One region of the Mesorhizobium sp. M0771 genome, then DNA from elsewhere that is predicted to be linked to it. Evidence: predicted binding sites of a transcription regulator. Region 1 holds the regulator's gene; the other holds the start of a gene.
What was found. The regulator LexA, encoded in region 1, represses DNA repair genes until DNA is damaged. The targets are predictions, from matches to a motif close to TGTTCNNNNTGTGTTCNG.

Region 1 (14,954 bases):
GCCATCGACAGCGGCCGGGCGCTGGGCGTGCTCGACAGGCTGGTCGAGATTTCGAACGGATGAGCCGTGGCTGACATTCTGCGCAAGATCGAGGCCTACAAGCGCGACGAGATCGCGGCGGCGAAGGCGCGGATACCGTTGGCCGAGATCAAGGCGCGAGCCAAGGATGCCGACGCACCGCGTGGCTTTCGGAGGGCGCTTGAGGCGAAGCGCAGATCGGGCAGCTTCGGCCTGATCGCCGAGATCAAAAAGGCAAGCCCATCCAAAGGCTTGATCCGTGCCGATTTCGACCCGCCCGCACTGGCGCAGGCCTATGAGAAAGGCGGTGCCGCCTGTCTTTCGGTGCTGACCGATGCGCCATCCTTCCAGGGCGCGCCGGAATTTCTCACCAATGCACGGAAGGCAGTGTCCCTGCCCGCGCTGCGCAAGGATTTCCTGTTCGACCCTTACCAGGTCTACGAGGCTCGCGCATGGGGCGCCGATGCCATCCTGATCATCATGGCCAGCGTCGATGATGCCTTGGCGAGCGAATTGGAAGCGACCGCGTTCGAACTCGGCATGGACGCGCTGATCGAGGTGCATGACGAGGCCGAGACGCAGCGCGCGGTAAAACTCTCGTCGCAGCTGATCGGCATCAACAACCGCAATCTCAGAACATTCGAGACCAGCCTCGAGACCTCGGAACGGCTGGCATCGATGGTGCCGGGCGGCCGATTGCTGGTTAGCGAGAGCGGAATTTTCACCCACGACGATTGCTTCAGGATGCAAAAGACCGGCATCAGCACCTTCCTCGTCGGCGAGAGCCTGATGCGGCAAGAGGATGTCGCTGCGGCAACGCGGCTGCTTTTGACAGGCAAGGCGAAGGCAGAGGCCATCTGAGGATGGCAGCCGCCCTCACCCATCTCGGCGCCAAGGGCGAGGCCAACATGGTCGATGTCGGCGAGAAGGCGGAGACGACGCGCACGGCGGTCGCCGAGGGCTTTGTCTCGATGCGGGCCGAAACCCTGAAGATGATCCTCGACGGCGACGCCAAGAAGGGCGATGTGCTGGGTACCGCGCGCATTGCCGGCATCATGGCTGCCAAGAAAACGCATGAGCTGATCCCACTCTGCCATCCGCTGCTTTTGACCAAGGTGTCGGTCGACATCGAACCGGACACCACGCTGCCCGGCCTCAGGGTCACCGCGCTCGCCCGCGTCACCGGCAAGACCGGGGTCGAGATGGAGGCGCTGACCGCGGCATCTGTCGCATGCCTGACCATTTACGACATGGCCAAGGCGGTCGACCGCGCCATGGTGATTTCCGGTATAAAGCTGGTGGAAAAGACCGGCGGCAAGTCCGGCGACTACAAGGCGGGTTCGTAAATGGCGCTGGTTCCAGTCGCCGAGGCGCTTCAACGCCTACTCGACGGCGCTGTGGCGTTGCCCGGTGAAAGCGTCGCGCTGGCGGATGCGGCCGGCCGGGTGCTGGCGGAGCCGGTCGTGGCGCTGCGTACCCAGCCGCCTTTCAATGCATCTGCCATGGACGGCTATGCCGCACGGGCGCAGGATGTGGCGACCCTCCCGGCGAGGCTTTCGGTGATCGGCACGGCGCCTGCAGGGCGCGGCTTTGACGGCGCTGTCGGCAAGGCGGAAGCCGTGCGCATCTTCACCGGCGCGCCGCTGCCTGAAGGCGCAGACACCATCGTCATCCAGGAAAATGTTCGCGATCTCGGCGGTGGCCGGATCGAGGTCACCGAACCGACGGCGAAGAACCGCAACATCCGCCGCCTTGGACTGGATTTTGCCCAAGGCGACGTGCTGCTGGAGAAAGGCCGCGTGCTCGATCCGGCTGCATTGTCGCTGGCGGCGTCGGCCAATCATCCCCGGTTGAACGTGGTGCAACGGCCGCTGGTCGCCATCATCGCCACCGGCGACGAATTGCTGCCACCGGGCAGCGAACCTGGCCCCGACCAGATCATCTCGTCCAACGCCTATGGCGTCGCTGCTGTGGCGCAGTCGGTCGGCGCCCGCGCCCTCGATCTCGGTATAGCGGCCGATCGCAAGGAAGCGATCGCGGCGCTGGTGACAAAGGCGGTCGATGCGAAAGCCGACGTCATCGTCACGCTCGGCGGCGCCTCGGTCGGCGACCATGATCTCGTTCATGACGTGCTGACCGGCGAAGGCATGAACCTCGACTTCTGGAAGCTCGCCATGCGCCCGGGCAAGCCGCTGATGTTCGGGCGGCTGGGCGATATCAGGTGCATCGGCCTGCCCGGCAATCCGGTGGCGAGCCTGGTCTGCTCGCAATTGTTCCTGAAGCCGCTGTTGGCGCAGCTCGGCGGCCGTCCCCACCGGCAGGACATCCGCCAGGCTCAGCTTGGCGCCGCGATGCCGGCCAATGATCTAAGGCAAGACTATGTGCGCGCCGTGGTCCGGGAAGAAGCCGGCGCATTGGTGGCGACACCATTCGGCATCCAGGATTCCTCGATGCTGAGAATGCTGGCCGACGCCAACGGCCTGATCGTGCGCGAGCCCTTCGCTCCGGCGGCAGAAGCAGGCGCCGCTTGCAGCGTTCTGATGTTGCGCTGAAGGTCGCGGATCCAAACCGTTAATTCCAAGAGACAAGACTGGTTGTTACTCCGCCAGCAATGTCCGCGTCAGCGGATGTGTCGGATCGGCAAGCCCGTCGACGATGCTGAAATGATGCCGGTCCGGCTCGACCACTGTGCTGGTCGTGGCGCCGAGGCCGATCCAGATGTTGGCAAGCAGCGCATTCTGGCGCAGGAACTCCGCCCGCTCACCGCCGCCGGCCCAGCAGGTGATGCGTGCGCCATCCATCGGGCGCAGCAGCGCCGGGCTTTCGGCCAGTGCTTCCGCTTCATCGATGGCCAGTGTCCCATTCATCCCGGTGCGCATGATTGGCCGCAGGTCATGGACGCCGGAGATCGAGACGACATTGCGCACGCGGCCCGCCACATCGGCGGCCAGGGGTGTCGTTGTCGTCACCATCCTGGAGGCGAGATGGCCGCCGGCGGAATGCCCGGTCAGCATCACCGGCCCGCCGACCATCGTCGCCGCCTTGCCGATCGCCGCCGCGATTTCCCTGACGATGCCGGAAATGCGTATGTCGGGACAAAGCGTGTAAGTCGGCATTGCCACGGCAAAGCCATTGGCAACCGCGCCGTTGGCCAGATGCGACCATGGCTTGTTGTCGAACGCCTTCCAGTAACCGCCATGGATGAAGACGACGAGCCCTTTGGGCATGACATCGGGAAGGAACAGATCGAGCCTGTTGCGCGGGCTGTCGCCATAGGCGATGTCGAGCTTGGCCCGACCGGACGCCGACATTGTGTCGCGAAAAGCCTGTGCCGGTGTGTCCCACGCGGCCGGCCAGCGATTGCTGCCGGCAATGTTGTCGCCGTTGGCGTAGGCATTGTCCCAATCGGCAACACGATGTTGGAGCATCTGCATCCCTCCCGGATGGCTTCAGTTCAGTCGACAGGAATGGCCGCCGAACAGGGCGGCGTCAATCCTGCGACCTAAAAACATTTTAGGCTTGAAACAAATTTCGACTGGTGCGATCCTGCGCCTTGTTCAGCCATGGGCGCGAGGCAGACAGGGGCAGCCGAAAATGCTTGGGCCATCAGCGCATATCGACACATTCACGCGCGACAACCTGCCGCCGCCGGAGCAATGGCCGGAGTTTTTGCTCGACGGCTTCGACTATCCCGACCACATAAATGCCGGCGTCGAATTGACCGACAGGCTGGTCGAAAAAGGGTTCGGCGACCACACCGCGCTGATCGGCAATGGCCGCCGCCGCACCTACAAGGAACTGTCCGACTGGACCAACAGGCTCGCCCATGCCCTGGTCGAGAATTATGGCGTCAAGCCGGGCAACCGGGTGCTGATCCGCTCGGCCAACAACCCGGCCATGGTCGCCTGTTGGCTGGCCGCCACCAAGGTTGGCGCGGTGGTCGTCAACACCATGCCGATGCTGCGCGCCGGCGAACTCGCCAAGATCGTCGACAAGGCGGAAATCACGGTTGCGCTTTGCGATACAAGGCTGATGGACGAGATGACCGCCTGCGCCAAGGGCAGTGCGTATCTCAAGCAGGTCATTGGCTTCGACGGCACGGCCAACCATGACGCGGAACTCGACCGCGCCGCCCTCGACAAGCCGGTCACCTTCACTGCCGTCAACACCGGCCGCGACGATGTCGCCCTGCTCGGCTTCACCTCCGGCACCACCGGCGTGCCGAAGGCGACGATGCATTTCCACCGCGACCTGCTGATCGTCGCCGACGCCTATGCCCGCGAAATCCTGGAGGTGACGCCCGACGACATCTTCGTCGGCTCCCCGCCCCTTGCCTTTACCTTCGGTCTTGGCGGGCTCGCCATCTTCCCGCTGCGTTTCGGCGCCGCGGCGACGTTGCTGGAACAGGCGACGCCACCCAACATGATCCACATCATCGAGACCTACAAAGCGACCATTTCCTTCACCGCTCCAACCGCCTATCGGGCCATGCTCAAGGCCATGGATCAAGGCGCTGACCTGTCCTCGCTGCGCGTCGCGGTTTCGGCGGGCGAGACGCTGCCGGCGCCTGTCTTCGAGGAATGGACTGAGAAGACCGGCAAGCCGATCCTCGATGGGATCGGCGCCACCGAGATGCTGCATATCTTCATCTCCAACCGCTTCGACGACATGAAGCCGGCCTCCACCGGCAAACCAGTCGGCGGCTATCTGGCACGCATCGTCGATGACGAGATGCGGGAGTTGCCGCGCGGCTCTGCTGGCCGGCTGGCGGTGCGCGGCCCGACCGGCTGCCGCTACATGGCCGATGCCAGGCAAAAGGACTATGTCCGCGACGGCTGGAATCTCACCGGCGATACGTTCACGCAGGACGAGGATGGCTTCTTCCACTTCGCCGCGCGTTCCGACGACATGATCGTCAGCGCCGGCTACAACATCGCCGGCCCCGAGGTCGAAGCGGCGCTGCTCTCGCATCCCGACGTCGCCGAATGCGCGGTGACCGGCGCCGAGGACGGTGAACGCGGCCAGATCGTCGAGGCGCATATCGTGCTTGTGCAAGGTGTTTCGCCGGACGCATTGACCGTCAAACGCCTGCAGGACCACGTCAAGGCAACGATCGCGCCCTACAAATATCCGCGTTCGGTGAAGTTCATCGACGCCTTGCCCAAAACCCAGACCGGCAAGATCCAGCGCTTCCGGTTGCGCGCGGAGAAGATCAATTGATTAAGCCGCACGATCCGGCGTCCGATGGCGCGCAGATGTCGTTCAAGGAGCGGATGTCCTACAGCGACTATCTGCAGCTGGACAAGGTGCTCGATACGCAGGCGCCGCTGTCTTCTGCCCATGACGAGATGCTGTTCATCATCCAGCATCAGACATCCGAATTGTGGATGAAACTGGCCCTCCACGAGATCGGCGCCGCGATCCTCTCGATCCGCGCCGACCGCCTCGAACCGAGCTTCAAGATGCTGTCGCGTGTCGCGCGCATCTTCGAGCAGCTCAACAATGCCTGGGACGTGCTGCGCACGATGACGCCCAGCGAATACACCGAGTTTCGCGACGCGCTCGGCCAATCCTCGGGCTTCCAGTCCTGGCAGTACCGCGCCATCGAGTTCATGGCCGGCAACCGCAACCTAGCCATGCTCGGGCCGCACAAGCACCGGCGCGACCTTACGGACAGGCTGGAAGCGATCCTGGCCACGCCGTCGCTCTACGACGAGGCGCTTCTGCTTTTGGCGCGCAATGGCTTCGACATCGGCGCCGATGCCGGGCGCACGGACTGGCGCGAGACGCGCGGTGAGAACGAAGACGTGCTGGCTGCCTGGCAAACCGTCTACCGCGACCCGCAGCGCTACTGGATGCTCTACGAACTGGCCGAGAAGCTGGTCGACTTCGAGGATTACTTCCGCCGCTGGCGCTTCAACCACGTCACAACGGTCGAGCGCATCATCGGCTTGAAGCGCGGCACCGGCGGCACCTCAGGCGCCTCCTATCTGAAGAAGATGCTGGAGGTCGTGCTGTTTCCGGAGCTCTGGACGGTCCGCACCCGGCTCTAGAGCATTTCACCGTTTAACGGAAACGGCGAAATGCTCTAGCTCTTTGATTGACGCAATTTCGGACGGAAAACCGCTTCACACTTTTCCTGAAATTGCTCTGGTTTCTCACGTAACCGCGGTCTTCACCGCGAAGCGGGCGTCCTGCCAGGCGCCGGTGCGCAGAATATCCTCCAGGACTTCGACCGCCTGCCAGACATCGCCATATCCGACATAGAGCGGCGTGAAGCCGAAACGGATGGTCGACGGCGCCCGGAAATCGCCGATCACGCCGCGCTCGATCAGCGCCCGCATCACCTGATAGCCATGCGGGTGGAGGAACGACACCTGGCTGCCGCGCTGGCTGCCGTCGCGAGGACTTTCCAGTTCAAGCCGGTAGGCGCCGCATCTGGCTTCGACGAGCTGGATAAACAGGTTGGTCAGCGCGATGCTTTTTCTGCGCACCGCCGCCATGTCGACGTCGTTCCAGATATCGAGCGCGCCCTTGAGCGCCCGCATCGACAGCACCGGCTGCGTTCCGCACAGGAAGCGGCGGATGCCGCTGCCGACGGCAAAGCCCTGCTCGAAGGCAAAGGGCCGCGCATGGCCCCACCAGCCGCTGAGCGGCTGGCTGATATCACCATGGTGGCGCTCGGCCGCGTAGATGAAGGCCGGCGAGCCCGGGCCGCCATTGAGGTATTTGTAGGTGCAGCCGACGGCGAAATCGGCATTGGCACGGTCAAGTTCGACCGGCAAGGCGCCGGCCGTGTGGCAGAGATCCCAGATGATCAGCGCGCCGGCGTCATGTGCCTTGCGCGTCAGCGCCGCCATGTCGCGCAACTGGCCGGATTTGTAGTTGACGTGGTTGACCAGGATGACGGCAACGCTGTCGTCGATCAGCTCCTCGATTGCGGCCGCGTCGACGCCCTCCAGCCGCAGCCGCGTTCCCGGCCGGGTCGAGGCGACGCCTTCGGCCATGTAGAGGTCGGTCGGGAAACTGTCGCCCTCGGCAACGATGACCGACCGATCCGGCCGCATGCCGAGCGCTGCGTGCAGCAGCTTGTAGATGTTGATCGAGGTTGTGTCGCAGACCACCGTCTGCCCATCAGCCGCGCCGATCAGTCGCCCGAGCTGATCTCCGAGTTCCACCGGCATGTTGAACCAGCCGGCGGTGTTCCAGGCGCGAATGAGGTCGTGCGCCCATTCCTGCGTGGCGGCCTGCTGCAGTTCGCTGAAGACGACCGCTGACGCGGCGCCCAGGGAATTGCCGTCGAGATAAATCACGCCTTGCGGCAAGACAAAGCGTTCACGCATGGAGCGCAGCGGATCGGCGGCATCCATTGCTTCGATTGTAGCGAGATCGGGTGTCGTGCTCATGATCCGGCGCCCCTCCATGGACAAACGCGCGCGGCGGAGCCTGCCGCCCAAACATGCCGGCGATCTTGAGTGGTCGCCCTTGAACTGTCAAACATTATATATAATTCACCCACTGAAAGGCTTTGATATATAATGATCCGCCCGAGCGTTTATGTCTGATGGATCACGATGCTGGATGACGAGCAGACCTCGAAGACGGAAGTGGCCTATCGCCTGCTCAGGCGCGATATTCTTGCGACCCGGCTGGCGCCTGCCGCGCCGTTGAAGCTGAGCACGCTGCGCAACACCTACGGCATCGGCTGGACGCCGTTGCGCGAGGCGCTGTCGCGGCTGGAGGCGGAACGGCTTGTGACCGCCATCAGCAACCGCGGGTTTGCGGTCGCTCCCGTCTCTCGGGCGGAGCTCGAGGATTTGGCGCGTGCGCGGCTGGTGGTCGAACTGCCCCTGCTGGTGGAATCGATCGAGAAGGGCGACCGTGAGTGGGAAGACGCGGTCGTTGCCGCCCACTATCGTCTCTCACGGTGCGGGTCTGTTCTCGACGATCCATCGGATGATGCGGTCGACGCGTGGTACGAAAAACACGATGCCTTCCATGCGGCGCTGCTCAGTGCCGCGACATCCAGCTGGCTGCTGCGCTTCAATGCAACGATTTCCGACCAATTGCATCGCCATCACCGCTTTCTGGGTCTGGCCCCGACGCTGCGCGCCGCCGCCGGCCGCACGGACGGACACCGGAAGGCCGTGGCGGCCCTGCGCGACGCCGTGGCGATCGAACACCATACCGCCCTGATGGAAGCGGCCCTCGATCGCGACGTCGAACGTGCGAAAACTCTGATGACCGCTCACATCGGCTACACGCTGCGGGTCTATGCCCAGAGAGAACCCCGCGCGGATGCTGCGCAGCCCCGTCCGAAAAGGAAGCGGCGATCGTAGCCGACGACGCAGGGCACTTTGTCTTCGTTTCACCCCGTTGCTGGCAACTGGGCGCAGGCGGCGCTCGCAGCGCCGAACGTTACGCTGAACAAAACGTCAACACATTCATTAAACTTTAAAAGGTTGCGGAACACAACTGGAACAGATAGTGTTTGTTCTGGGTTTGTTTTTTCTGATTCTGGTTTCAGAACCCTTGGGGGCCGCGATGCTGACGCGCAAACAACATGAGCTTCTGATGTTCATCCATGAACGCCTGAAGGAGAGCGGAATCCCGCCGTCCTTCGACGAGATGAAGGAAGCGCTCGACCTCGCCTCCAAGTCCGGCATCCACCGCCTGATCACGGCGCTTGAGGAGCGCGGTTTCATTCGCCGGCTGCCGAACCGGGCGCGCGCGCTGGAAGTGCTGCGGCTGCCCGACTCGATCGCACCAGGCCTCAATGCGGCGAGGAAGTTTTCGCCGAGCATCATTCAGGGCAGTCTTGGTCAAACCGGCCAAGGGCAAGGCGGCCAAGGACAAGGCGCGTTGGGCCAAGGCGGTCTCGGCCGCCAGATCAAGCCGGGCTCGCCGTCGCGTTCGATGTCGGCCGGCAATGACGATGCCGTTTCCGCGATTTCAATCCCGGTTATGGGACGCATCGCCGCCGGCGTGCCGATCGACGCCATCCAGCATCAGACCCATTCGATCTCGGTGCCGCCCGATATGATCATGGGCGGCGAACACTACGCGCTCGAGGTCAAGGGCGATTCGATGATCGAGGCCGGCATTTTCGATGGCGACACGGTCATCATCCGCAATGCCGACACAGCCAGCCCCGGCGAGATCGTGGTGGCGTTGGTCGACGATGAGGAAGCGACCCTGAAACGCTTCCGCCGCAAGGGCGCCTCGATCGCCCTGGAAGCCGCCAACCCGGCCTACGAGACCCGCATTTTTGGACCGGACAGGGTGAAGGTGCAGGGCAAGCTTGTCGGATTGATCCGGCGCTACTGAGCCGGCTTGGGTTTGTACTTTTCACGCTGGTTGTAAGGCGGCAGGCCGCGCGCTTCGCGGGAGAAGCGGCGTTGCTCGTGCCAGGGGCGATACGGCTTGTCGACGGCGAAGCGGATGGTTGGCGCTGCAGCTGCCGATTGCGGATCGAAGAAGACGGCGGCGCTGCCGTCGCGGGCCAGCTGTTTCTTCGTCACGACCAGCACCAGCGGGTCGCGGCACGGATTGTAGGCGGTGGCGTCATCGATGACGATCAGGCTCGCGAAGGCACAGGCCGGCCGCGCCGTCTTGCGGTCTTTCGCAAGCGCTACAATGGCTCCGGAAGGGTGCCGGGCGATACAGAGATCGCCGGTGCAATAGAAGGGCGAGCCGGGCGGCAGATCGAGCGGATCGAGATCGAACCGCGTATCTGTTGCCTCGAAAATCTCAGGTGGGATAATGGTTTCGGCCCGCAGCGCCCGTTTCCAATTGTCCGTGGTGAATTCGTTGGAGCGTTCGCGGTTGAGGGCGAGTTCGCCGCCACCGATCGGCATGGCCACCAGATGCGCATCCTCGGATATGAGCACGTCTGGCGTAAGCACCTGCGGCACCGTCAACAGGCCGGCCAGCGCGAAAGGCACGGCCGCCAACCTGAGCCAGGTGGTGGCCATGGTGGCGATGACGAGGGCGACCGCCACCAACAGCACCGAGCGGATGGAGATCAGCCCGACGGCGTCGACCGGCGAGCGCTCGGAAATCCAGGCCGATATAGCGATCATCGCCATCAGACCTTTGCCCATCACATAGAGGAACGGCCCGTCGGCGCCGAACGGCATCGCCAGTGCGCTGAGCACGGCAAAGGGCATGACGATCAACGAAACAATCGGCATCACGGCCAGATTGGCGATCAGGCTGAGCGGCGACACACGCTGAAAATGCCAGATGGCGAACAGCAAGGTTGCACTGCCGGCGATGATCGAGGTCATTGCGAGGCCGCCCATGGCCAGCGCGAATTTTCGCGACAGGAAGCCGACGAAGGAGCGCTTTGCCGGCGGCGTTCTCACCTTGTCGGCGCGGTAATCGGCCCAGCCGGCATAGGCGCCGACAAGGGCGGCGGTGGCGGCAAACGACATCTGGAAGCTGGGACCGACCACCTCGTGCGGCGACACCAGGATGACGGCAATGGCGGAGATCGCCAGATTGCGCATGGTGAGTGCGGCGCGATCAAACAGCACGGCGACAAGCATGACCGCCAGCATGATGAAGCTGCGCTCGGCGGCAACCACGACGCCTGAAATAACGAGATAGGCGGCGATCGAGACAAGCGCTGCCGCGGCCGCATATTTCTTCACCGGCCGGCGCGAAGAGAAAACGGGAAACAGCGCAAAGGCGCCACGCAGCAACGCCATGATGGTGCCGGCAACCAGCGCCATGTGCAGGCCGGAGATGGAGATGATGTGGTAGATGCCGGTGCGCCGCATCGCTTCGTTGACCTCGTCGTTGACCTCGTCCGGGATGCCGGCGCGCACGCCGACAATCAGCGCCGCGGCAATCTCGCCTTCGGCGCCGCCGATCTTGCCCCTGATATGGTCGGCAATGTTTTCGCGCGCGTTCTCGATTGCCGAGGAGAGCCGTGCGGTCAGCGGCGGCGGTCCCTGCGTAGCAATGGTTTTCGGATTGCCGAGAAAGAAGCCGCTGCCGCCGATACCGGTGAAATAGCTGTCGAAGGAGAAATCGTAGCTCTCCGGCCGCACCGGACCGGTCGGCGGCAACAGCCTGGCATAGCCGGTGATCAGGGAGCCGGCGGTCATATCGGCGGGAACGGTCCGCGCCGAGAGCCTGACCCGCTCCGGGGCGTAGCGCAGCTCGGGGTAAGCGGTCGAAACCACGTCGAGCGTCAGCCTGATGCGGCCGCTTTCCATCTGTTCGAGACTGACGACGCGGCCGGTCAGCCGTGTCTGAATCTCGGAGCCGAGCATCTGCGTTCCGGCGCGCCAGGTCTCGACCTTGGCGGCGACGACGCCGAGCGCGCACAGCATCGCGGCCATGCAGAACAGATGCGTCCTCGGCCGCGATCGCGTGGCGACAGCGCAACATGTCGCCAGCACCACAATGGCGATTGGCTGCGCAAAGCCCGGCTCGCCGGCCAGCGAGAAGTAGACGATGACGCCGGCTGCCAGGAAAACCGGGACCAGCAGGAAGGCGACGCCCCGGTCGAGCTCCGTGTCGGCAGCCACGGCAAGGCTGCGGCGGAGCGCGGGCCATGACGGGCGGCGAAGCCGTCTGCGCAGTCGGGCGATAGATCCGGGCGCTGTGACTTGCGCCGGCAACGCGTCACCGGGCAGCGCGGGCGCTATGCCGGGATGCGGCTCAGGCAGCGCGAGGGGCAGCGGCTCGGCATAGGGACTATCGGCAAACAGCGAGCGTTCGCTGACGCTTGCCTCGCCGCCTTCGCCTTCCTTCGTGCCCCGGCCACGTCCAGCCATCGGGTCTGCCCCTTGCGCCCCAGACCTCCTATGCTACATGAACGCGCAAAGCGCGAAAGTCCGTGCGGTCGCATCCACCGCGCCGGAATTGACCCGCCAAGGACGCTCAATCCTCAATCATATCCCGGCCCTCCGCCCTCAGGCGAGCAAGCCCATCGTGCATTGCCTTCAATTGTTCCGGTGTATGACCCTGCCATTCAGCGAGCTCCCCCAGGATGAGCAACGGATCACGGGAGCGGTAGGATTTCGTCGGATTGCCGGGAAATTTTTTATCGGTCAGGTTAGGGTCATCCATAAAAAACCCTGTCGGCTTTACGATGTAAATCCTTTGACGACCGTCACCCGTTGCAAGCTCTGCTCCCCAGATGGCGGCTTCCAGTGTCTGGGTGAAATAGATCCATGACAGTGGTTTACCTCTGAAATTGGAAGGGTGGCCGACGCTCAGCAGATCCCCGGGTTTCAAATCCGCCCGGGTACCATGGTAGAACGGATCACCCTCCGTATGGTCGGCGTTGCTGGTCATCGGGAGCCCTTCTTTCAATCATTCCTCCTTCGTGGCGAGACCGGACCGCACACAGTTGCTGTGTTCACGATAATGATTGCAGAAGGTCAATATGCGTGACCAAGCCAACGCTGTCACGGCGGCGTTGTAGTCGGGTAGTGCCGCATTCGTGAAGAAATGTCCGCTCGTCAGAGGGGGCTACCACCGTCGCAGCGATGTTCCAGGCACTGTGACGGACGCTGCAGCCGAATGAAACCCAGACATTGACGCTGCTGCCAAATGAGGTTGCGCGGAGGTGCGAACAGATTTTGTGCTACAAGGCTCCGGCGCCCGTTGACGCAACCGATAATTACCGACGTGCCCCGGCCTCGTCCAGCCATCGGGTCTGCCCCTTGCGCCCCAGACCTCCTATGCTACATGAACGCGCAAAGCGCGAAAGTCCGCGCGATCACGCCCCGCTTTCCAAACTTCCCGAGAGTTCCATGTCCGACACGGTCGTCACCCGTTTTGCCCCCTCGCCCACCGGCTATCTGCATATCGGCGGCGCGCGCACGGCGCTGTTCAACTGGCTGTACGCCAAGCACACCGGCGGCACGATGGTGCTGCGCATCGAGGACACCGACCGCGAACGCTTCAACGAGGCGGCGACACAGGCCATTCTGGATGGGCTGACCTGGCTCGGCCTTTCCTGGGACGGTGAGGCCATATCGCAGTTCGAGCGCGCGCCGCGCCACCGTGAGGTGGCCGAGGAGCTGGTGCGCCTGGGCAAGGCCTATTACAGCTACGAGACGCCTGCCGAGCTCGAGGCGATGCGCGAGGCCGCACGCGCCAAGGGCCTGCCGCCTCGCTACAACGGCCAGTGGCGCGATCGTGCCCCCTCGGAGGCGCCTCCCGGCGTCAAGGGCGCCATCCGCATCAAGGCGCCGACCGAGGGCGAAACCGTGGTGCACGACCGTGTGCAGGGCGAGGTGCGCTTCCCCAACAAGGACCTCGACGATTTCATCATACTGCGCTCGGACGGCAATCCGACCTACATGCATGCCGTCGTCGTCGACGACCATGACATGGGCGTCACCCACATCATCCGTGGCGACGACCATCTGACCAACGCCGCGCGCCAGACGGTGATCTACAACGCGATGGGCTGGGACGTCCCGTCGATGTCGCATATCCCGCTGATCCACGGCGCCGACGGCGCCAAGCTGTCGAAGCGGCACGGCGCACTCGGCGTCGAGGCTTATCGCGCCATGGGCTATCTGCCCGAGGCGCTGCTCAATTATCTGGCACGGCTCGGCTGGAGCCATGGCGACGACGAGATCATGTCGATCAAGGACATGATTTCGTGGTTCGACATCGGCGATGTCAACAAGGGTGCGGCGCGCTTCGACTTCGCCAAGCTCGAGTCAATCAACGGCGCGCATATGCGCAAGATGGCCGATACCGAGCTGTTCGACATTTTCGTCGCCACTCTGCCATACCTCGAAGGCGGACCGGCTATCGCCGCCCGTCTCGACGATGCCAGGAAGGCGCAGCTGCTGGCCGCCTTGCCGGGCCTGAAAGAGCGCGCCAAGACGCTGGTGGAACTGGCCGATGGCGCGGCCTTCCTGTTCGTCGAGCGGCCGCTGCCGATCGACGAGAAGGCGGCAGCACTGCTCAATGCCGACGCGCGCGCGATCCTGCGCGGCGCACATGCCGCTTTGCAGACTGTTTCGGGCGATTGGTCGGCTGCCGCGGCTGAAGCCGCGGTGCGCGAGTTCGCGACGGCAGGCGGCCACAAGCTCGGCGCCGTGGCCCAACCGCTCCGGGCGGCCCTTACCGGCCGCAGCACCTCGCCCGGCGTGTTCGACGTGCTCGCCGTGCTTGGCCGCGAGGAAAGCCTGGCGCGGATTGCGGATCAAATCGATTAGGAGCGAACTGGCCCAAGAAGATTGGCATTGAAAGGCGGGTTTCGCAGTGCAACATTAGGCCTTGGCCCAATCTGGCACGCACCTCCCAAAATGCGGTGGCGAGTTCGCGCATTCCGGTGATTTCGACGTGTCGTTTGCAGGAATTGCCTTGCCGGCATGAGGAACATGAAGGAGTTTGAGAATGAGCGAAGCTGCGACAAGACTGGAAACCGGCAGCAAGACGACGCACCCGTCGACTGCCACGCTCGAACTGGCCGGCAAGACGCATGAATTCAAGGTGCGAAGCGGCTCGGTCGGGCCCGACGTCATCGACATCGGTGCGCTCTACAACACCACCGGCGCCTTCACCTACGATCCCGGCTTCACCTCGACGGCGAGCTGCGAGTCGGCGATAACCTTCATCGACGGGGATGCCGGCATCCTGCTTCACCGCGGCTACCCCATCGACCAGCTGGCCGAGCATGGCGACTTCCTCGAAGTCTGCTACCTCCTGCTCTACGGCGAACTGCCGACCAAGGCGCAGAAGGACGATTTCGACTACCGGGTAACGCGCCACACCATGGTGCACGAGCAGATGTCGCGCTTCTTCACCGGCTTTCGCCGCGACGCGCATCCGATGGCTGTGATGTGCGGTGTGGTCGGCGCGCTGTCGGCCTTCTATCACGACTCCACCGACATTTCGGACCCATACCAGCGCATGGTCGCCTCGATGCGGCTGATCGCCAAGATGCCGACGAT
Region 2 (14,954 bases), on a different contig from region 1:
GCCGTTACGGATTTCGATGGCGTCGCCGTCGACAACGCCATTCCCCAGGGTATTCGCGACATGGCGCGCCTGCGGGCCGCCCTGCTGCTCGTCGATCACGGCTCCTTCGCCGACGTCTCCAGCCGCGTCGAGGCGCTGACCGCCGACAACAACACGCTGCGCCACACGGCGCGCGAAGCGCTCGGCCTTGCCGCCTGGAAGGAAGGCAAGACCCAGGATGCGCTAAAACTGTTCGACCAGATCGCCGCCGATGACGGCGCGCCGCGCAATGCGCGCCAGCGGGCGACGTTGATGTCCGAACTGATCCGCGGCTCGGGCGCGTCATGATACGCATCGCCCAAAGCCTGCCCTCGGGACTGACCCAAGGGCGCGCTGCGGTTCGGGCGATGATATGGGTGGCCGGATGAGCTTCAAAGTCGCCATTATCGGCCGTCCCAATGTCGGCAAATCCACGCTTTTCAACCGGCTGGTGGGACGGAAGCTGGCGCTTGTCGACGACACGCCGGGCGTCACCCGCGACCGTCGCGTCCACGCGGCCAAACTCTACGATTTGCATTTCGACGTCATCGACACCGCCGGCTTCGAGGACGCGGCCGCCTCGACGCTGCCCGGCCGCATGCGCGCGCAGACCGAGATCGCCATCCGCGAAGCCGACCTGATCTTCTTCACCATCGACGCCAAGTCCGGGCTTTTGCCCGACGACCGCACATTTGCCGAAATCGTGCGCAAGTCCGGCAAGCCGGTCGTGCTGGTCGCCAACAAGGCCGAGGCCAAGGGCGCCCAGGGCGGCATGCTGGAAGCCTGGGAACTGGGTCTCGGCGAGCCGATCCCGGTCTCGGCAGAGCATGGCCAGGGCATGCCCGACCTGCGCGATGCTGTCATCGAAGCCCTTGGCGAGAAGCGCGCTTTCGACGAGGAAGAGGCCGAAGCCGAAGACGAGGTCGCCGCCAGCGAGGTGCTGATCGGCGAGGACATCACCGATCCCGACGCTGAACCTGCCTATGACGACACCAAGCCGATGCGCATCGCCGTCGTCGGCCGTCCCAATGCCGGCAAGTCGACGCTGATCAACGCGCTGATCGGCGAGGAGCGGCTTTTGACCGGCCCGGAAGCCGGCATCACCCGCGATTCCATCTCGGTCGACTGGGACTGGCATGGCCGTCGCCTAAAACTGTTCGACACTGCCGGCATGCGCCGCAAGGCCAGGATCCACGAAAAGCTGGAAGTGATGTCGGTGCAGGACGGTCTGCGCGCCATCCGCTTTGCCGAGATCGTCATCATCGTGCTCGACGCCACCATCCCATTCGAGAAGCAGGACCTCCAAATCGCCGACCTGATCATCCGCGAGGGCAGGGCGCCGGTCATCGCCTTCAACAAATGGGACCTGATCGACAATCCGCAGGAACTGCTGGCCGAATTGCGCGAAAAGACCACACGGCTTTTGCCGCAAGTGCGCGGCATCCAGGCGGTGACGGTTTCGGCCGAGACCGGGCGCAGCCTCGACAAGCTGATGGATGCCGTCATCAAGACGCACAAGGTGTGGAACAGCCGCGTTTCCACCGGCAAGCTCAACCGCTGGCTGGAAAGCATTCTTGCGCATCATCCGCCGCCCGCCGTCGCCGGACGCCGGCTCAAGGTAAAATACGTCACCCAGGCCAAGACGCGGCCGCCTGGCTTTGTCGTCCAGTGCTCGCGGCCGGATGCGATGCCGCAATCCTATGTCCGCTATCTCTCCAACAGCCTGCGCGAAGCCTTCGACATGCCTGGCGTGCCGATCCGGATAGCGCTGCGGACTTCGGACAACCCGTTCGCGGGGAGAGCGAACAAGCGCAAGTGAGCGGTGACGGTTGCGGAATTCTCCGCAAGATTGGCGGGACAGCACCCCCTCTGCCCTGCCGGGCATCTCCCCCGCAAGGGGGGAGATCAGTCGTTTCGTCTTTGGAGCCTCTCTTGCAACGTTGAAAATTGGCGAAAGCATTCGCGAGATCCAATCTCCCCCCTTGCGGGGGAGATGTCCGGCAGGACAGAGGGGGGTGTGACGGAACGCTACGCTGGACAGCCGCTTCCGTCTAAGCGACCTCTCTCAACCGCTCGTCCTGCGGCAGCGCCGCCACCGCCGCGTGCCACAATATATCCGCCAGCCGCGCCGCCACCGGGTCCAGTTCGGCGTCTTTCTGGTGCAGCACCAGCGCCATGGTCGGCAGCGCGGGTAAGCCCAGCGTTTGCGGCGCCATCGCCCTGACATTGGCCGGCAGGCCGATATCGGTGCGGATGGTCAGGCCGAGGCCGGCGGCGACCGCCGCCCAGATGCCGCCAAGGCTGGGGCTGGAGAAGGCCATCCGCCATGGCAGGCCGGCGCGGTCGAGTGTTTCCGTCGTCACCGTGCGCAGCAGGCACGGCGCTTCCAGCGCCACCAGCGGCAGCGCCTCGCCCTCGCGCAGCCTGGTCTCGATCAGCTTGGCCGGCCCGATCCAGCGCAATTGCGCGTCGCCGACATGCCGGCTGTAAGGCAGCGCCTGGCCGCTGTCCCAGGCCAGCGCAATGTCGAGATTGCCTGATGTGATCCGCTCGGCAAGTTCATAGCTGCGCCCGATCCGCGCCTCGATCTTGACCTTGGGGTGCGCGCGGGCGAAGCGTCCGAGCACCTCCGGCAGCACCGCCTCGCCGAAATCCTCCTGCAGGCCGAGCCTGACCCAGCCTTCCAGTTCCACGTCGTGGATGGCCGAGGCCGCCTCGTCGTTCAACTCGAGCAGCCGCCTGGCATAGCCGAGCATGGTTTCGCCGGCTTCGGTCAACGCCAGTCCGCGGCCCGACTTGCGGAAGATCGGCGTCGCCGCCTGGTCCTCCAGCTTCTTCAATTGCGCGCTCACCGCCGAAGTCGAGCGTCCAAGCCGGTCGGCGGCCTTGGCGAAGCTGCCGAGTTCCATGCCGGTGACGAAGCTTCGGAGGACATCGAGGTCGAAGGTTACGCGGCGCATCAAAACGGTCCTGTTTTTCGGGAACAATTGTCAAAAAATTCCCGATATTCGGGATGAAGTTATGGCGGTAAAGACGAGGCGTCAAGGTCCCGAAAGGGCATCAACAGGAGTCCCGCCATGTCGATTGCCGACGCAAATCGTGAGCCAGGCCGGGTTGGCCGAGCCGCCGCCGTCAGGTCGAAGGCTGAACGATTTCGCGCCAATCATCGCTGGAAGGTGCTTGGCATCGGCGTTGCCGCCAATGCCAGTTTCTCCGCCACCTTCGCCGGCATACCGGCGGCGGCGGTGTTTCTGCGGTCGGGCTATCACTTGAGCAATGGCAATCTCGGCCTGGTCCTCGGCCTTCTCGGACTGGGCGTTGCCTTGAGCGAACTGCCCTGGGGTCTGCTCACCGACCGCTGGGGCGATCGCGGCGTGCTGTTGACCGGCCTTGGCGCGACCGCGGCGTGGCTCGCCTTGATGGCGTTGTTCATCGTGCCCTCAGTGACCTATGTGCCTGGCGTCGCAATGCTGGCCGCATGCCTTCTGGTCGCCGGCCTGCTCGGCGGCAGCGTCAACGGTTCCAGCGGCCGCGCCATCATGGCCTGGTTCCACGAAGGCGAACGTGGCTTTGCCATGAGCATTAGGCAGACCGCCGTGCCGCTCGGCGGCGGGCTCGGCGCGCTGGTCCTGCCGTCGCTGGCATCGGTGCACGGTTTCGCGGCGGTCTTCGGGCTGCTGGCCGCCATGAACGCCGTCTCTGCGCTGTTTGCCTGGCGATGGCTGCACCAGCCGCCGGAACTGGACAATGCCGGCAGCATGGCCATGGCAAAGTCGGGCGGTCCGGCGCCGCTGCGCAATGTCGAGGTCTGGCGCATCGCCACCGCCATCGGCCTGCTCTGCTTTCCGCAAGTGGCGGTGCTGACCTTTGCCTCGGTCTTCCTGCACGATTTCGCCGGCATGGCCACGCTCACGATCAGCGCCAGCCTTGCCGCGGTGCAGACCGGCGCCATGGTGATGCGCGTCTGGAGCGGCCGCTTCACCGACCGCCATGGCAACCGCCGCTGGTTCCTGCGCCTCTGCAGCATGACAAGCGCGCTTGGCTTCGCGGCCGTCGGCCTGCTGGTCCTGGCGGCAGGAGCCACGCCAGACGCCCATGCCGCGTTGATCCTGGCGATCGCCGTGCTGCTGGTCGTTGCCGGCATTTCGGTCTCCGCCTGGCATGGCGTCGCCTACACCGAACTCGCCACGCTTGCCGGCGCCAGCCGCGCCGGAACCGCGCTCGGTCTTGCCAACAGCTTCGTCTTCATCGCCTTCTTCGTGGTGCCGACCGCCATTCCGGCATTGCTGCTCATCTGGTCGTGGCCTGGCGTCTGGCTGGTGGGCGCGCTCTGCGCCTTGATTGCATGGCCAATTTTCCTGCGGCCGAACTGACGGGTTGCCGGTCGGCAAACGGCGTCCCATTTCGGGCCGCTTCGGAAAAACACGATCAACCGCGTTAACCCCGCATCAAGGTTAATGCTTCACTTTGGCTCTCCAGTGGCTCAGTGGCGTTTCTGGAGAGTTCCCCGTGCATCGACGTGTCCTGAAGCGGCTGGCCGCCGCCGCCGGTGAGAAAAAACGTTCCTTCCTATCGCCATTGGTCATCGGGCTCGGCATCTGGATCGGCTTTCCGACCGTCGTCGCCTACCAGGACATGGGCAGCTTGATTTCCGGCCTCGAAGCTTCGGGCACCCGCTGGAACTCTTATGTCGAGCGCTCCGTCGCCGGCTCGGTTCATGCCGCCGAAATGCCTTTCATCGATTCCGTCACCACCGGTTCGCTCTCGGGCTCGGGCGTGCGCCTGCCCGGCGTCGGCAAGGTCTCGTTTCGCGGCAAGGGCAATGTCGCCGGCATCACGCCCGACGAGGACCGCATCATGCGCGCCGACAAGAAGGGCCGCATCATCCAGGTCTCGCCGGTGGCGCCGCCGAAGAACTTCAATGCCGGCTCAATCTTTCAGCGCACGTCCTCGCTGCTGCGGCCGAGCATGGACAGCGGCCTGAAGCTCGCCTTCGCCAAGCCCGGCATCAAGGGCAAGGAAATCCAGATCGCCCAGGCCTTCCATACCAACCTGGACAAGAAGCCCGATCCCGGCGTGCCGGCCATGCTTGCCGCGTTGGTCAACAATGACAGACCGGACGTGCTGGCCACCGCCTATGCCCAGGCCGAACCCGATTACGCCAAGGCCTCACCCTTCGAGGCGCTGCTGCAGGACGAGGAGCCGAGCAGCGGGCGCTTCATTCCGCCGATGGCCAAGGGTGACCACTCGTGGATTCAGAACCCGCTGCCGGCCAGCGTCTTCTCCACGAAGGAGCAGGCCTGCCTCGCCAACGGCATCTATTTCGAGGCGCGCGGCGAATCCGTGCGCGGCCAGGCCGCCGTCGCGCAGGTCATTCTCAACCGAGTCCGCAATCCGGCCTATCCGAACTCGATTTGCGGCGTCGTCTACCAGAACGACAACTGGCTGAACCGCTGCCAGTTCTCCTTCGCCTGCGACGGCCGCAAGAAGCGCATCGAGAGCCCCGCCCACTATAAGACCGCCCAGGACGTCGCGATGGCGGTCACCGCCGGCAAGATATTCATTCCCGAAGTCGGCTCATCCACCCACTACTACGCCAACTACGTCCATCCGGGCTGGGCGCGCACGATGCAGAAGATGACCAAGATCGGCCTGCATATCTTCTACCGCACCTATGGCGGCGGCTGGAGCTGAGCCCTTCGGCTTGCCTGTCGCAACGAACCGCAAAGGCCCTGGAAGCCGAAATCGGACAGCGGTCGCCGGACGGATTCGGGGCATGTGCCGACCCGATAGTGCCGGGCACGATGTCGCACCTCGCCAAGTAATTGATTCCAATAGAAAAAATACATGGCTTTGAAGTCCCGCCCGTGGCTTGACGGGCGCAAACCCTCTAACTATGTTGCCGGCGACTTTAGAAGCGGACGGACGGTGACGGTCTGACCGGGCAGGGGGGTTACGATGGCCGACAAGAACGGGCCAGACGGAACCGGAGAAACCGGCCGCGGCAGCAAGCACGAGGCCGACATCCGCGACGAAGATCTCGAACGCCGCCGGCGTGAGCTTGGAGCATCGCTTGCGACAAGACGGCCGGATCAGCTCGAGGGGAATGACGGCGCGAAAGCGACGGCCGGATATGGCCAGGCGCTCAAGCTGTCCAGCGAGTTCATCGCCGGGATAGTGGTGGGTGTGGGCCTTGGCTGGTTTCTGGATCGCGTGGCGGGAACCTCGCCATGGGGTCTGGTCGTCGGCTTGTTGCTGGGCTTTGGCGCCGGCGTGCTCAATGTCCTGCGTTCGTCAGGTGTTGTGGCGGAATTCGGAAAAAGCGAGAAGTCGCACGATCCGAAAGAATGAAATGGCGCGCCGCCAATGGCGCACAAGGACACTTAAGGCCGCTCGCGGTTTTGACGGGGATGTAAATGGCTGCTGACAAGGTCGATCCGATCCACCAGTTCCATATCGTCAAGCTGATTCCGATCAATATCGGAGGCTATGACCTGTCCTTCACCAATTCGTCCCTGTTCATGGTCGCGACCGTGCTCGTCGCATCGGCGTTTCTGTACCTCTCGACCTCCAGCCGCAGCCTTGTTCCCGGGCGCCTGCAGTCGGTTTCGGAAATGGGCTACGAGTTCGTCTCCAACATGCTGCGCGACGCCGCCGGAACGCAGGGCATGAAGTTCTTCCCCTTCGTGTTCTCGCTGTTCATTTTCGTGCTGGTCGCCAACCTGCTTGGCCTTTTCCCCTACTTCTTCACCGTCACCAGCCACATCATCGTCACCTTCGGCCTCGCAGCCCTGGTGATCGGAACCGTCGTTGTCTACGGCTTCACGAAGCACGGTCTGGGCTTCCTCAAGCTCTTCGTGCCGCACGGCGTTCCGGTGTTCCTGTTACCGCTGGTGGTGCTGATCGAGGTGATCTCCTTCGTGTCGCGCCCGGTCAGCCTCTCGGTTCGTCTGTTCGCCAACATGCTGGCCGGCCACATCACCCTGAAGGTGTTTTCGGGCTTCGTCGTCAGCCTGAGCGCGCTCGGCGCCGTCGGCGTTGCCGGTTCGGTGTTGCCGCTGGCCATGGCAGTCGCGCTGACCGCGCTGGAATTGCTGGTCGCTTTCCTGCAGGCCTACGTCTTTGCGGTGCTGACCTGCATGTATCTGAACGACGCCCTGCATCCCGGGCACTGACCTTAGAATTTCCGGCATCTTTCGCCGGATGGAATTGCAACGGAATTACAGATCCAAAGGAGTTTAAAATGGACGCAGAAGCAGCAAAGTACATCGGCGCCGGTATCGCTTGCCTGGGCATGGGCGGCGCGGGCATTGGCCTCGGCAACATCTTCGGCAGCTACCTGGCGGGCGCCCTGCGCAATCCGTCGGCCGCCGATGGCCAGTTCGGCCGCCTGATTTTCGGCTTCGCCGTGACCGAAGCTCTGGGCATTTTCTCGCTTCTCATCGCGCTTCTCGCCCTGTTCGGCTGAGCCCCTGTTCGGCCAATTATCGGTCGGACGAGCATTGGGAAGAATTGGCTGGCCGCATTCCTGCGGCCATGCCTGATATCAGGGGATAGTCCATGTTCGTGACATCTGCGTTTGCGCAAGAGTCCGCACCCGCCGCTGAAGGCGCCCATACCGGTACGGAAGGCGGCACGCATTCCGGCGCCGGCGTGCCTGCCGAGGCGCACGGCACGTTCCCGCCATTCGATCCGGCGACGTTTCCGTCCCAGCTTCTGTGGCTGGCGATCACGTTCGGGCTGTTCTATTTGTTCCTGAAGAAGGTGGTGATGCCGCGCCTTGGCGGCATCATCGACGTCCGCAGCGATCGCATCACGCAGGACCTCGACCAGGCCGCCAGGCTGAAGGGCGAGGCCGACGCCGCCGTTGCCGCTTACGAGCAGGAACTTGCGGAAGCCAAGGCCAAGGCCAACGCGATAGGCCAGCAGGCCAACGACGCTGCCAAGGCTGAAGCCGAGGCTGCCCGCAAGAAGGTCGAGGCCGCCCTCGACAAGAAGCTCGGCGAGGCCGAGGCCAGCATTGCTTCCATCAAGGCCAACGCCATGAAGGAAGTCGGCACGATTGCCGAGGACACCGCTTCAGCCATCGTCGATGCGCTTGTCGGCGGCAAGACGAGCAAGGCCGAGATCTCGGCTGCGGTCAAATCCGTGGCCCGGTGAGGAGCACATCATGGACGCCACATCTCTCGCAACGCTTTGGGCAACGGTTGCCCTCGTCATTTTCCTCGGCGTTGCCGTTTATATCAAGGTGCCAGGCCTGATCGCCAAGTCGCTCGACGCCCGTGCGACCAAGATCAGCGACGAGCTTGCGGAAGCCCGCCGGTTGCGCGAAGAGGCCCAGCAACTGCTCGGCCAATACCAGAAGAAGCGCAAGGAAGCAGAGCAGGAGGCCGCAGCCATCGTCGCTGCCGCCAAGCGCGAGGCCGACATGCTTGCCGCTGAGGCGCACAAGAAGACCGAAGACTATGTCACCCGCCGCACCGCGCTTGCCGAGCAGAAGATCGGCCAGGCCGAGCGCGAAGCCGTCGCCGAAGTGCGCGCCAGCGCCGTCGACATCGCCGTCGAGGCGGCCCGCACGCTGCTTGCCGGCAAGATCGACGCCAAGGCCGGCGCCGACCTGTTCAAATCCGCGCTGCAGGATGTGAAAGCCAAGCTGAACTGAGCGGGATTAGCTCGCTGACATCGAGCCGCTTGGGTGACCTGGCGGCTTTTTTGTTTGGCGAGGCGTCGAAGCCGCCAATCTCCCCCCTTGTGGGGGAGATGCCCGGCAGGGCAGAGGGGGGCGCTGTCCCGCCGGCGTTTCCAGATTTTCTATTTCGTGTTACGGATTCCTTGCATCGGCAGGTTTACTGAAAGGTCGCGTTCCTTCGCGCCCCCCTCTGGCCTGCCGGCCATCTCCCCCTCAAGGGGGGAGATTTAGCTGTCCAACCCGACAAACCCTTCTTCTTCCACCACCTCAACCCCACCCAGCCTGAACGGCGCGAATGATGCCCGGTGCAGCCTTGCCACCGGCCCATGCGCTTCGATCGCGGTGCGGTGCCGCACGGTGGCGTAGCCCATATGGACCTCGAACCCGTAGCGCTCGTGATGGCTGCCGCAGCCGCACATCATGCGGTCGCGCATCACCTTGGCGACGATCGAGGCGGCGGCGATCGATTGCGAGCGCTGGTCGCCCTTGATCAGCGCGCGGCCTTCGCAGAGGAGGCCCGGCGGCACATCGCGGCCATCGGCCAGCGCCAGCTTCGCCTGGATCGGCAGGCCGGCAAGGGCGCGGCGCATGGCTTCCAGGCTGGCCTTGAGGATGTTGCTGCCGTCAATGCCTTCGGCGCTGACCGAGGCCATCGACACGCCGAGCGCTGACCCCAGGATTTTCAGGAACAGCGCCTCGCGCTGCAAATGGTTGAGCCGTTTGGAATCGTCGAGCCCGTCGGGAATGTTGGCGGGATCGAGGATCACGGCCGCCGCCACCACCGGCCCCGCCAGCGGACCGCGGCCGGCCTCGTCCATGCCTGCCACCGGCCACAGGCCTTCGGCCATCGCCTTCGTCTCGAAGGAGAAATCGGGCTTTTCGACGATTTCGAAAAGAAGCGGAGAATCGGAACGTGCGCGAGCCATGTTGCGGCGAGGTTCGCATCGGCTCCGATTCTCCGCAAGTCCCTCCAGGGTCGAGTGGGGCAAGACCGGGAGGGCACCGTCTGCAGGCCGGGGGACAGGCCGGACGGGATTCTCGGGTCGCCTGACAGCCACGAGGGCAGGGCAAGCGCTACTCTCAGAGCAGCATCAGCTGCTCGGTCGCCTTGGCGGCGGCGACAAACTGGTCGGTTCGGAGCGTGCGCCGCTCGGCGTTGAGGCCGAGCCGCTTGGCCGTGATCTCGAAGCGCCGGCCGATCTGCCAGGCATAGGGGCCGGCGCCTTTCATCCGCTTGCCCCATTCCGAATCATAGTCCTTGCCGTCGCGCATCGAACGGATCAGCGACATCACGTGCCGGTAGCGGTCGGGATAATGGCGCAGCAGCCAGTCCTTGAAGATCGGCGCCACCTCGAGCGGCAGGCGCAGGATGACATAGCCGGCCTCGCGGGCGCCTGCGGCGCGTGCCGAATCGAGGATGCGCTCCATCTCCTGGTCGGTCAGGCCGGGAATGATCGGCGCCACCATGACAGAGGCCGGGATGCCGGCATCGGAAAGCTGCCGGATCGCCTCAAGCCGCTTGGTCGGCGTCGACGCGCGTGGCTCCATGGTGCGCGCCAGCATGCGGTCCATCGTTGTCACCGACAGCGCCACCTTGGCCAAGCCCCGTTCGGCCATGCGCGACAAGATGTCGATGTCGCGCGTCACCAGATGGGATTTGGTGACGATGCCGACCGGATGGCCGCGCGCCTCCAGCACTTCGAGGATCTCGCGCATGATCCGGTATTGTTTCTCGATCGGCTGGTAGGGATCGGTGTTGGTGCCGATCGCGATGGTGCGCGGCTGATAGCCATCCTTCGACAGTTCCTTGTCGAGCAGCCGCGCCGCATCCGGCTTGGCAAACAGCTTCGCTTCGAAATCCAGCCCCGGCGACAGGCCCATGAAGGAATGCGTCGGCCGGGCGAAACAATAGACGCAGCCATGCTCGCAGCCGCGATAGGGGTTGATCGAGCGGTCGAAGGAAATGTCGGGCGATTCGTTGCGGGTGATGATGGTGCGCGGCTTCTCGACCTGCACTTCGGTCTTGAACGGCGGCAATTCCTCCAGCGAATTCCAGCCGTCGTCGAACACATGCCGGCTGACCGGCTCGAACCGGCCGGACGGGTTGATGCCCGCGGAACGGCCGCGGTTGCGATCCGGACGGACGCGCATGCCGCTCTGTTCGATCATCGCATTGGCCATCTCGGCTCGCCCTGCTCCGAAAGCAGCAATGTCCGCACGCACGATATGTTCCATTTTGGCCCTTTCCCAAGGACTGTCGGCTGGCTGTCGAATCGCTCTGTTCATGAAAATAATCCTATTTCGCTGATGAGAACAAAGCAAGAACTTTTTCGTTGGGCCATGCAAAACTGGCGCTGCGCCGGGCTTTCCGCTATTCGGCTAAAAATGCTCAGCGTTCTCATCGAAACCCGGGATGACGAAGAAGGCCTTGCCCGCACGCTCGCCTCGTTGATCGGCGGCGCGGTCGAGGGCGTGGTGCGCGATGTCATCGTCTGCGACACCGGCTCGACCGACCAGACGCATCGGGTTGCCGATCATGCCGGCTGCCACTTCGTGGTCGGCGGCATTGCCGCGGGAATCAGGCAGGCGAAGGGTGACTGGCTGCTGTTTCTGGAACCCGGCGCAAGGCTGGCGGAGGGCTGGATCGACGACGTTGTCGCTCACACGGCGCGGCAAACCATGCCGGCGCGCTTTTGCCGTGCGCGCGGCAGCCGCACGCCGTTCCTGTCACGGGTGTTTTCGGGCAACCGGGCGCTGGCCGAAGGGCTGGTCATCAGCAAGCGCCAGGCCGCTGCCCTGTCGAAGAACGCGCACAGCGCCGAAGCCCTTGCGCGCGGTCTCGCCACCAGGCGGCTCGACGCCGAAATCTGGCTGGCGCCGAAGAAGTGATGTTTCTCCCTTTTCCCGTTCCCAGGGAGAAGGGTGCCCGAAGGGCGGATGAGGAGCAGCGTCGGCGTCTCATCCGCATTGGCACGGTCGCAGCACCATCCCTCTTTTTCGCCGCAAAAAGCTATTGTGCATTGCACAAAAGCTGACGCGGGATTAGCATTCCGTTGATGCGGGATATCGGGGTTTGGGTAGTGCCGGAGCGGTAAGCAAGCGCCGCGTCGTCGTTGCTGCCGTTCATATCTGAGGACCCCGATGAACCTTTCGTCCCCTGACAAATCCGGCGCCCCGAGTCTGGAAGCCATTGCCCGCAACGGCAGCCTGCTCCGCCGCATTGCGGTGCGTATCCCGACCTATCTGTCCGACCTGCGCGAAAATCCCGCATGGCTGCCGATGTTCGTGCTTGCCCGCACCATGCCGGCGCGCAAGCTGCACTGGCTTGGCGCCAAAGCCGCGCGCCCCGCGCAGAGTGCCGGAGCGACGATGTTCAGGGGCGTCGACCTCAAGTCGATCGTCGCGGCGCTGCGCACCGATGGCCTGTTCTCCGGACTGGTCCTTCCGCAGGCAATCCACGAAGAGATCGCCAGCTTTGCTCAGAGCACGCCGTGCTTCGGCAATTTCGACCGCCGGCTCGAATTCATGCCCGGAGAACACGCAGAAGCCGAGAAGCGGTTCGGCCGCTCTTTGCTCAGCGGACACTATTTCGAGCGCATCCTCGGCTGCAAGGCGGCACTCGCCATCCAGAACGACCCGCTGCTGCTCGACATCGCCCAGCACTATCTGGGCGGGCAGGCAAAGCTGATCACCACGCGTGTCTGGTGGAGCTTTCCGACCGGCGAGGCTTCCGACGCCGACAAGAACCTTGCCTCGCTCGGCAAATATCATTTCGATCTCGACGACTGGCGGATGCTGAAATTCTTCTTCTATCTCAAGCCCTGCGATGCCGGCACCGGCCCGCATGTCTATGTCAAAGCCAGCCACAACAGGCGCAGCCTCAAGCACCAGCTGACGCTGCTGGTCGGCCATCCGGCGCAAGACGTGCTCAAGGTCTATGGCGACGACAGCCCGGTCACGCTGACCGGCGAGGCCGGCCTCGGCTTCGTCGAGGACCCGTTCGGCTTCCACATGGGCACCGTGCCGTCCACCACGCCACGGCTGATGATGGAGGTCGGCTTCGGCGTCTCGCCGCCCTCGCGCCGCCGCTTCCACGGCGAGCCGGTCATCCGCTGACGCCGGAGCGGATCTCGACCGGCATCCAGCGCGCTTGCCGCCGGGCAATGCGACCCTCTTTGTTCTCGGCATCATAGTCCATTGGGACCGGCTCGCGGTTGAACCGCGGCCGGTCATCCAGCGCATTGACGATGACGATCGCTCTCGGTTCGCCGTCGGTGGTCACAGCAGCGACATAGACGCCGCAGTCCCGGCAGATGAGATAATCGGCGGTGCGCAATCCGAACCGGTATCGGTGCAGCCGCGCCTCGTCCTCGACCGAGACGATCAATCGGCCCTGCGGATCGGCAGCGGCGCGCGAACCATGCCGGACACAGAACGCGCACTGGCAGGCGCGGATCTCCACCTCGGCCGGCTCGATTCCCGTTTCGAACGTCAGGTGGATGTTGCCGCAATGGCAGCCGCCGCGGTGCGCGCTCATTGGATCTCTTCCGTCTTGACTTGGCGACAGACTATCCGCCCGACGACCCGGAGGAAATGACCTCTCGAAGGCGCAGCCGCCATTCTGCCTGACAAAGGCAGCACTTGGCCGGCTTTGCCTTGGTTTACGAGGCGGCCTTGCCGCGCCGCAAATGCTCGTCCAGGCGCGGCATGATCTCGACGAAGTTGCAGGGCATGTGGCGGTAGTCGAGCTGCGGTTTCAGGATGCCGTCCCAGGCGTCCCTGCAGGCGCCGGGCGAGCCCGGCAGCACGAAGACGAAGGTGGCGTTGACGACGCCGCCCGTCGCCCGACTCTGCACTGTCGAGGTGCCGATCTTGTCGTAGGAAATGCGGTGGAACACTTCGGAAAAGCCATCCATGCGCTTCTCGAAGATCGGCTCCAGCGCCTCCGGCGTCACGTCGCGGCCGGTAAAACCGGTGCCGCCGGTGGTGATGACGACATCGATGTCTTCGTCGCGCGACCAGCCCAGCACCTTGTCGCGGATTTTCTCCCGGTCGTCGGTGACGATGTCGCGCGCGGCCAGGACATGGCCGGCCTCGACGATGCGATCGGCCAGCGTCCGCCCTGATTTGTCGTCGGCAAGGCTGCGCGTATCGGACACCGTCAGCACCGCGATGCGCACCGGGATGAAGGGGCGGCTTTCGTCAATTTTGGTCATCGGCCCCCTCTGAAGCGATGCTTCGTGTCGCGGCGACAAACCACTCCGGTTCGCGGCTGCGGATCTCGGCGGCGGCGCGCTTGGCGACATTGCCGGTCTCGAACAGTCCGAAGCATGTCGCGCCGGAGCCCGACATGCGCGAGAATCCAGATCCGGCCCTGTTCAGCAGGGAAAGCGCTCGGCCGATGGGCGGCTGGATCGCCTGCGCCGCCGGTTCGAGATCGTTGCGGGTGATCTCCAGCCAGTTGCGGACACTGTGGAAGTCAAATGCACGCGGCAGCGGCGGCAATCCCTCATTGTCGCGTTTCTCAAGTGCGTTGAACACATCAGGCGTCGAGACGGCGACGCCGGGATTGACCAGCACCAAAGCGAGCGCCGGAAAATCCGGCACCAGCGACAGCTCGTCGCCGACGCCACGCGCAACCAGCGGTTTTGCCGCAAGACACATAGGCACGTCGGCGCCGAGCGTGAGACCGATCCGGCTCAGTTCGGCCTCGCCGATGTCGAGCCCCCAGGTCCGGACAAGACCCTGCAATACCGCCGCCGCGTCGCTTGAGCCGCCGCCGACGCCGGATGCGATCGGCAGGTTCTTTTCCAGCCGGATGGCAACCGGCGGCGTGCTCTGCTGGCCGGCCTGCCTGCGCAGCGCCTCGCGCGCCTTCACCACCAGATTGCTGTCGTCGATCGGCACGGAAGTCGCGTAACGGCCCGATACGGAGAACCGGTCGGCGTCGGCAGGCTCGATCTCGACCCTGTCGCCGAAGCGGGTGAAAACGACCAGGCTCTCGAGCAGATGGTAGCCGTCGGCGCGCTTGCCGGTGACGTGCAGCGCCAGATTTATCTTGGCGGGCGCAAGCCACGTCCGGGCTGCGGCATCCAAACTGTCGGCTGCTGACGGGATGATGATCAGTCCTTGGCCAGGCGGTATTCGCCGGTCTTGGGATCCTGGACCAGCGTGCCGTTGGTGCCGTTGGCTGCCTGCTTTTCGGTGCGCCGCACCTTGGCGGTCACACGTTCGGCCTCGCGGACGA

Region 2: NKI05_RS05595 (PA0069 family radical SAM protein) is a predicted target of LexA. The motif match lies at 11,017-11,034, and genes of this name have one in related genera.

The regions. Positions count from the first base shown of each region.
Region 1 covers NZ_JAMYPC010000006.1:267,778-282,731, reverse strand. The annotation lists gene trpD (anthranilate phosphoribosyltransferase) at 1-63, shown strand, start outside; gene trpC (indole-3-glycerol phosphate synthase TrpC) at 67-879, shown strand; gene moaC (cyclic pyranopterin monophosphate synthase MoaC) at 882-1,364, shown strand; gene NKI05_RS12500 (molybdopterin molybdotransferase MoeA) at 1,365-2,570, shown strand; gene NKI05_RS12495 (hormone-sensitive lipase) at 2,616-3,446, opposite strand; gene NKI05_RS12490 (AMP-binding protein) at 3,613-5,238, shown strand; gene kynA (tryptophan 2,3-dioxygenase) at 5,235-6,071, shown strand; gene kynU (kynureninase) at 6,177-7,424, opposite strand; gene NKI05_RS12475 (GntR family transcriptional regulator) at 7,593-8,357, shown strand; gene lexA (transcriptional repressor LexA) at 8,563-9,345, shown strand; gene NKI05_RS12465 (ComEC/Rec2 family competence protein) at 9,339-11,807, opposite strand; gene arr (NAD(+)--rifampin ADP-ribosyltransferase) at 11,914-12,330, opposite strand; gene gltX (glutamate--tRNA ligase) at 12,792-14,216, shown strand; gene gltA (citrate synthase) at 14,398-14,954, shown strand, end outside.
Region 2 covers NZ_JAMYPC010000003.1:17,529-32,482, reverse strand. The annotation lists gene NKI05_RS05650 (tetratricopeptide repeat protein) at 1-327, shown strand, start outside; gene der (ribosome biogenesis GTPase Der) at 404-1,837, shown strand; gene NKI05_RS05640 (LysR substrate-binding domain-containing protein) at 2,070-2,978, opposite strand; gene NKI05_RS05635 (MFS transporter) at 3,096-4,391, shown strand; gene NKI05_RS05630 (cell wall hydrolase) at 4,528-5,712, shown strand; gene NKI05_RS05625 (AtpZ/AtpI family protein) at 5,977-6,369, shown strand; gene NKI05_RS05620 (F0F1 ATP synthase subunit A) at 6,435-7,193, shown strand; gene NKI05_RS05615 (F0F1 ATP synthase subunit C) at 7,262-7,486, shown strand; gene NKI05_RS05610 (F0F1 ATP synthase subunit B) at 7,579-8,178, shown strand; gene NKI05_RS05605 (F0F1 ATP synthase subunit B) at 8,189-8,680, shown strand; gene rnhB (ribonuclease HII) at 8,935-9,633, opposite strand; gene NKI05_RS05595 (PA0069 family radical SAM protein) at 9,788-10,942, opposite strand; gene NKI05_RS05590 (glycosyltransferase) at 11,093-11,596, shown strand; gene NKI05_RS05585 (hypothetical protein) at 11,849-12,823, shown strand; gene NKI05_RS05580 (GFA family protein) at 12,813-13,244, opposite strand; gene moaB (molybdenum cofactor biosynthesis protein B) at 13,369-13,923, opposite strand; gene NKI05_RS05570 (4-(cytidine 5'-diphospho)-2-C-methyl-D-erythritol kinase) at 13,910-14,803, opposite strand; gene NKI05_RS05565 (membrane protein) at 14,830-14,954, opposite strand, start outside.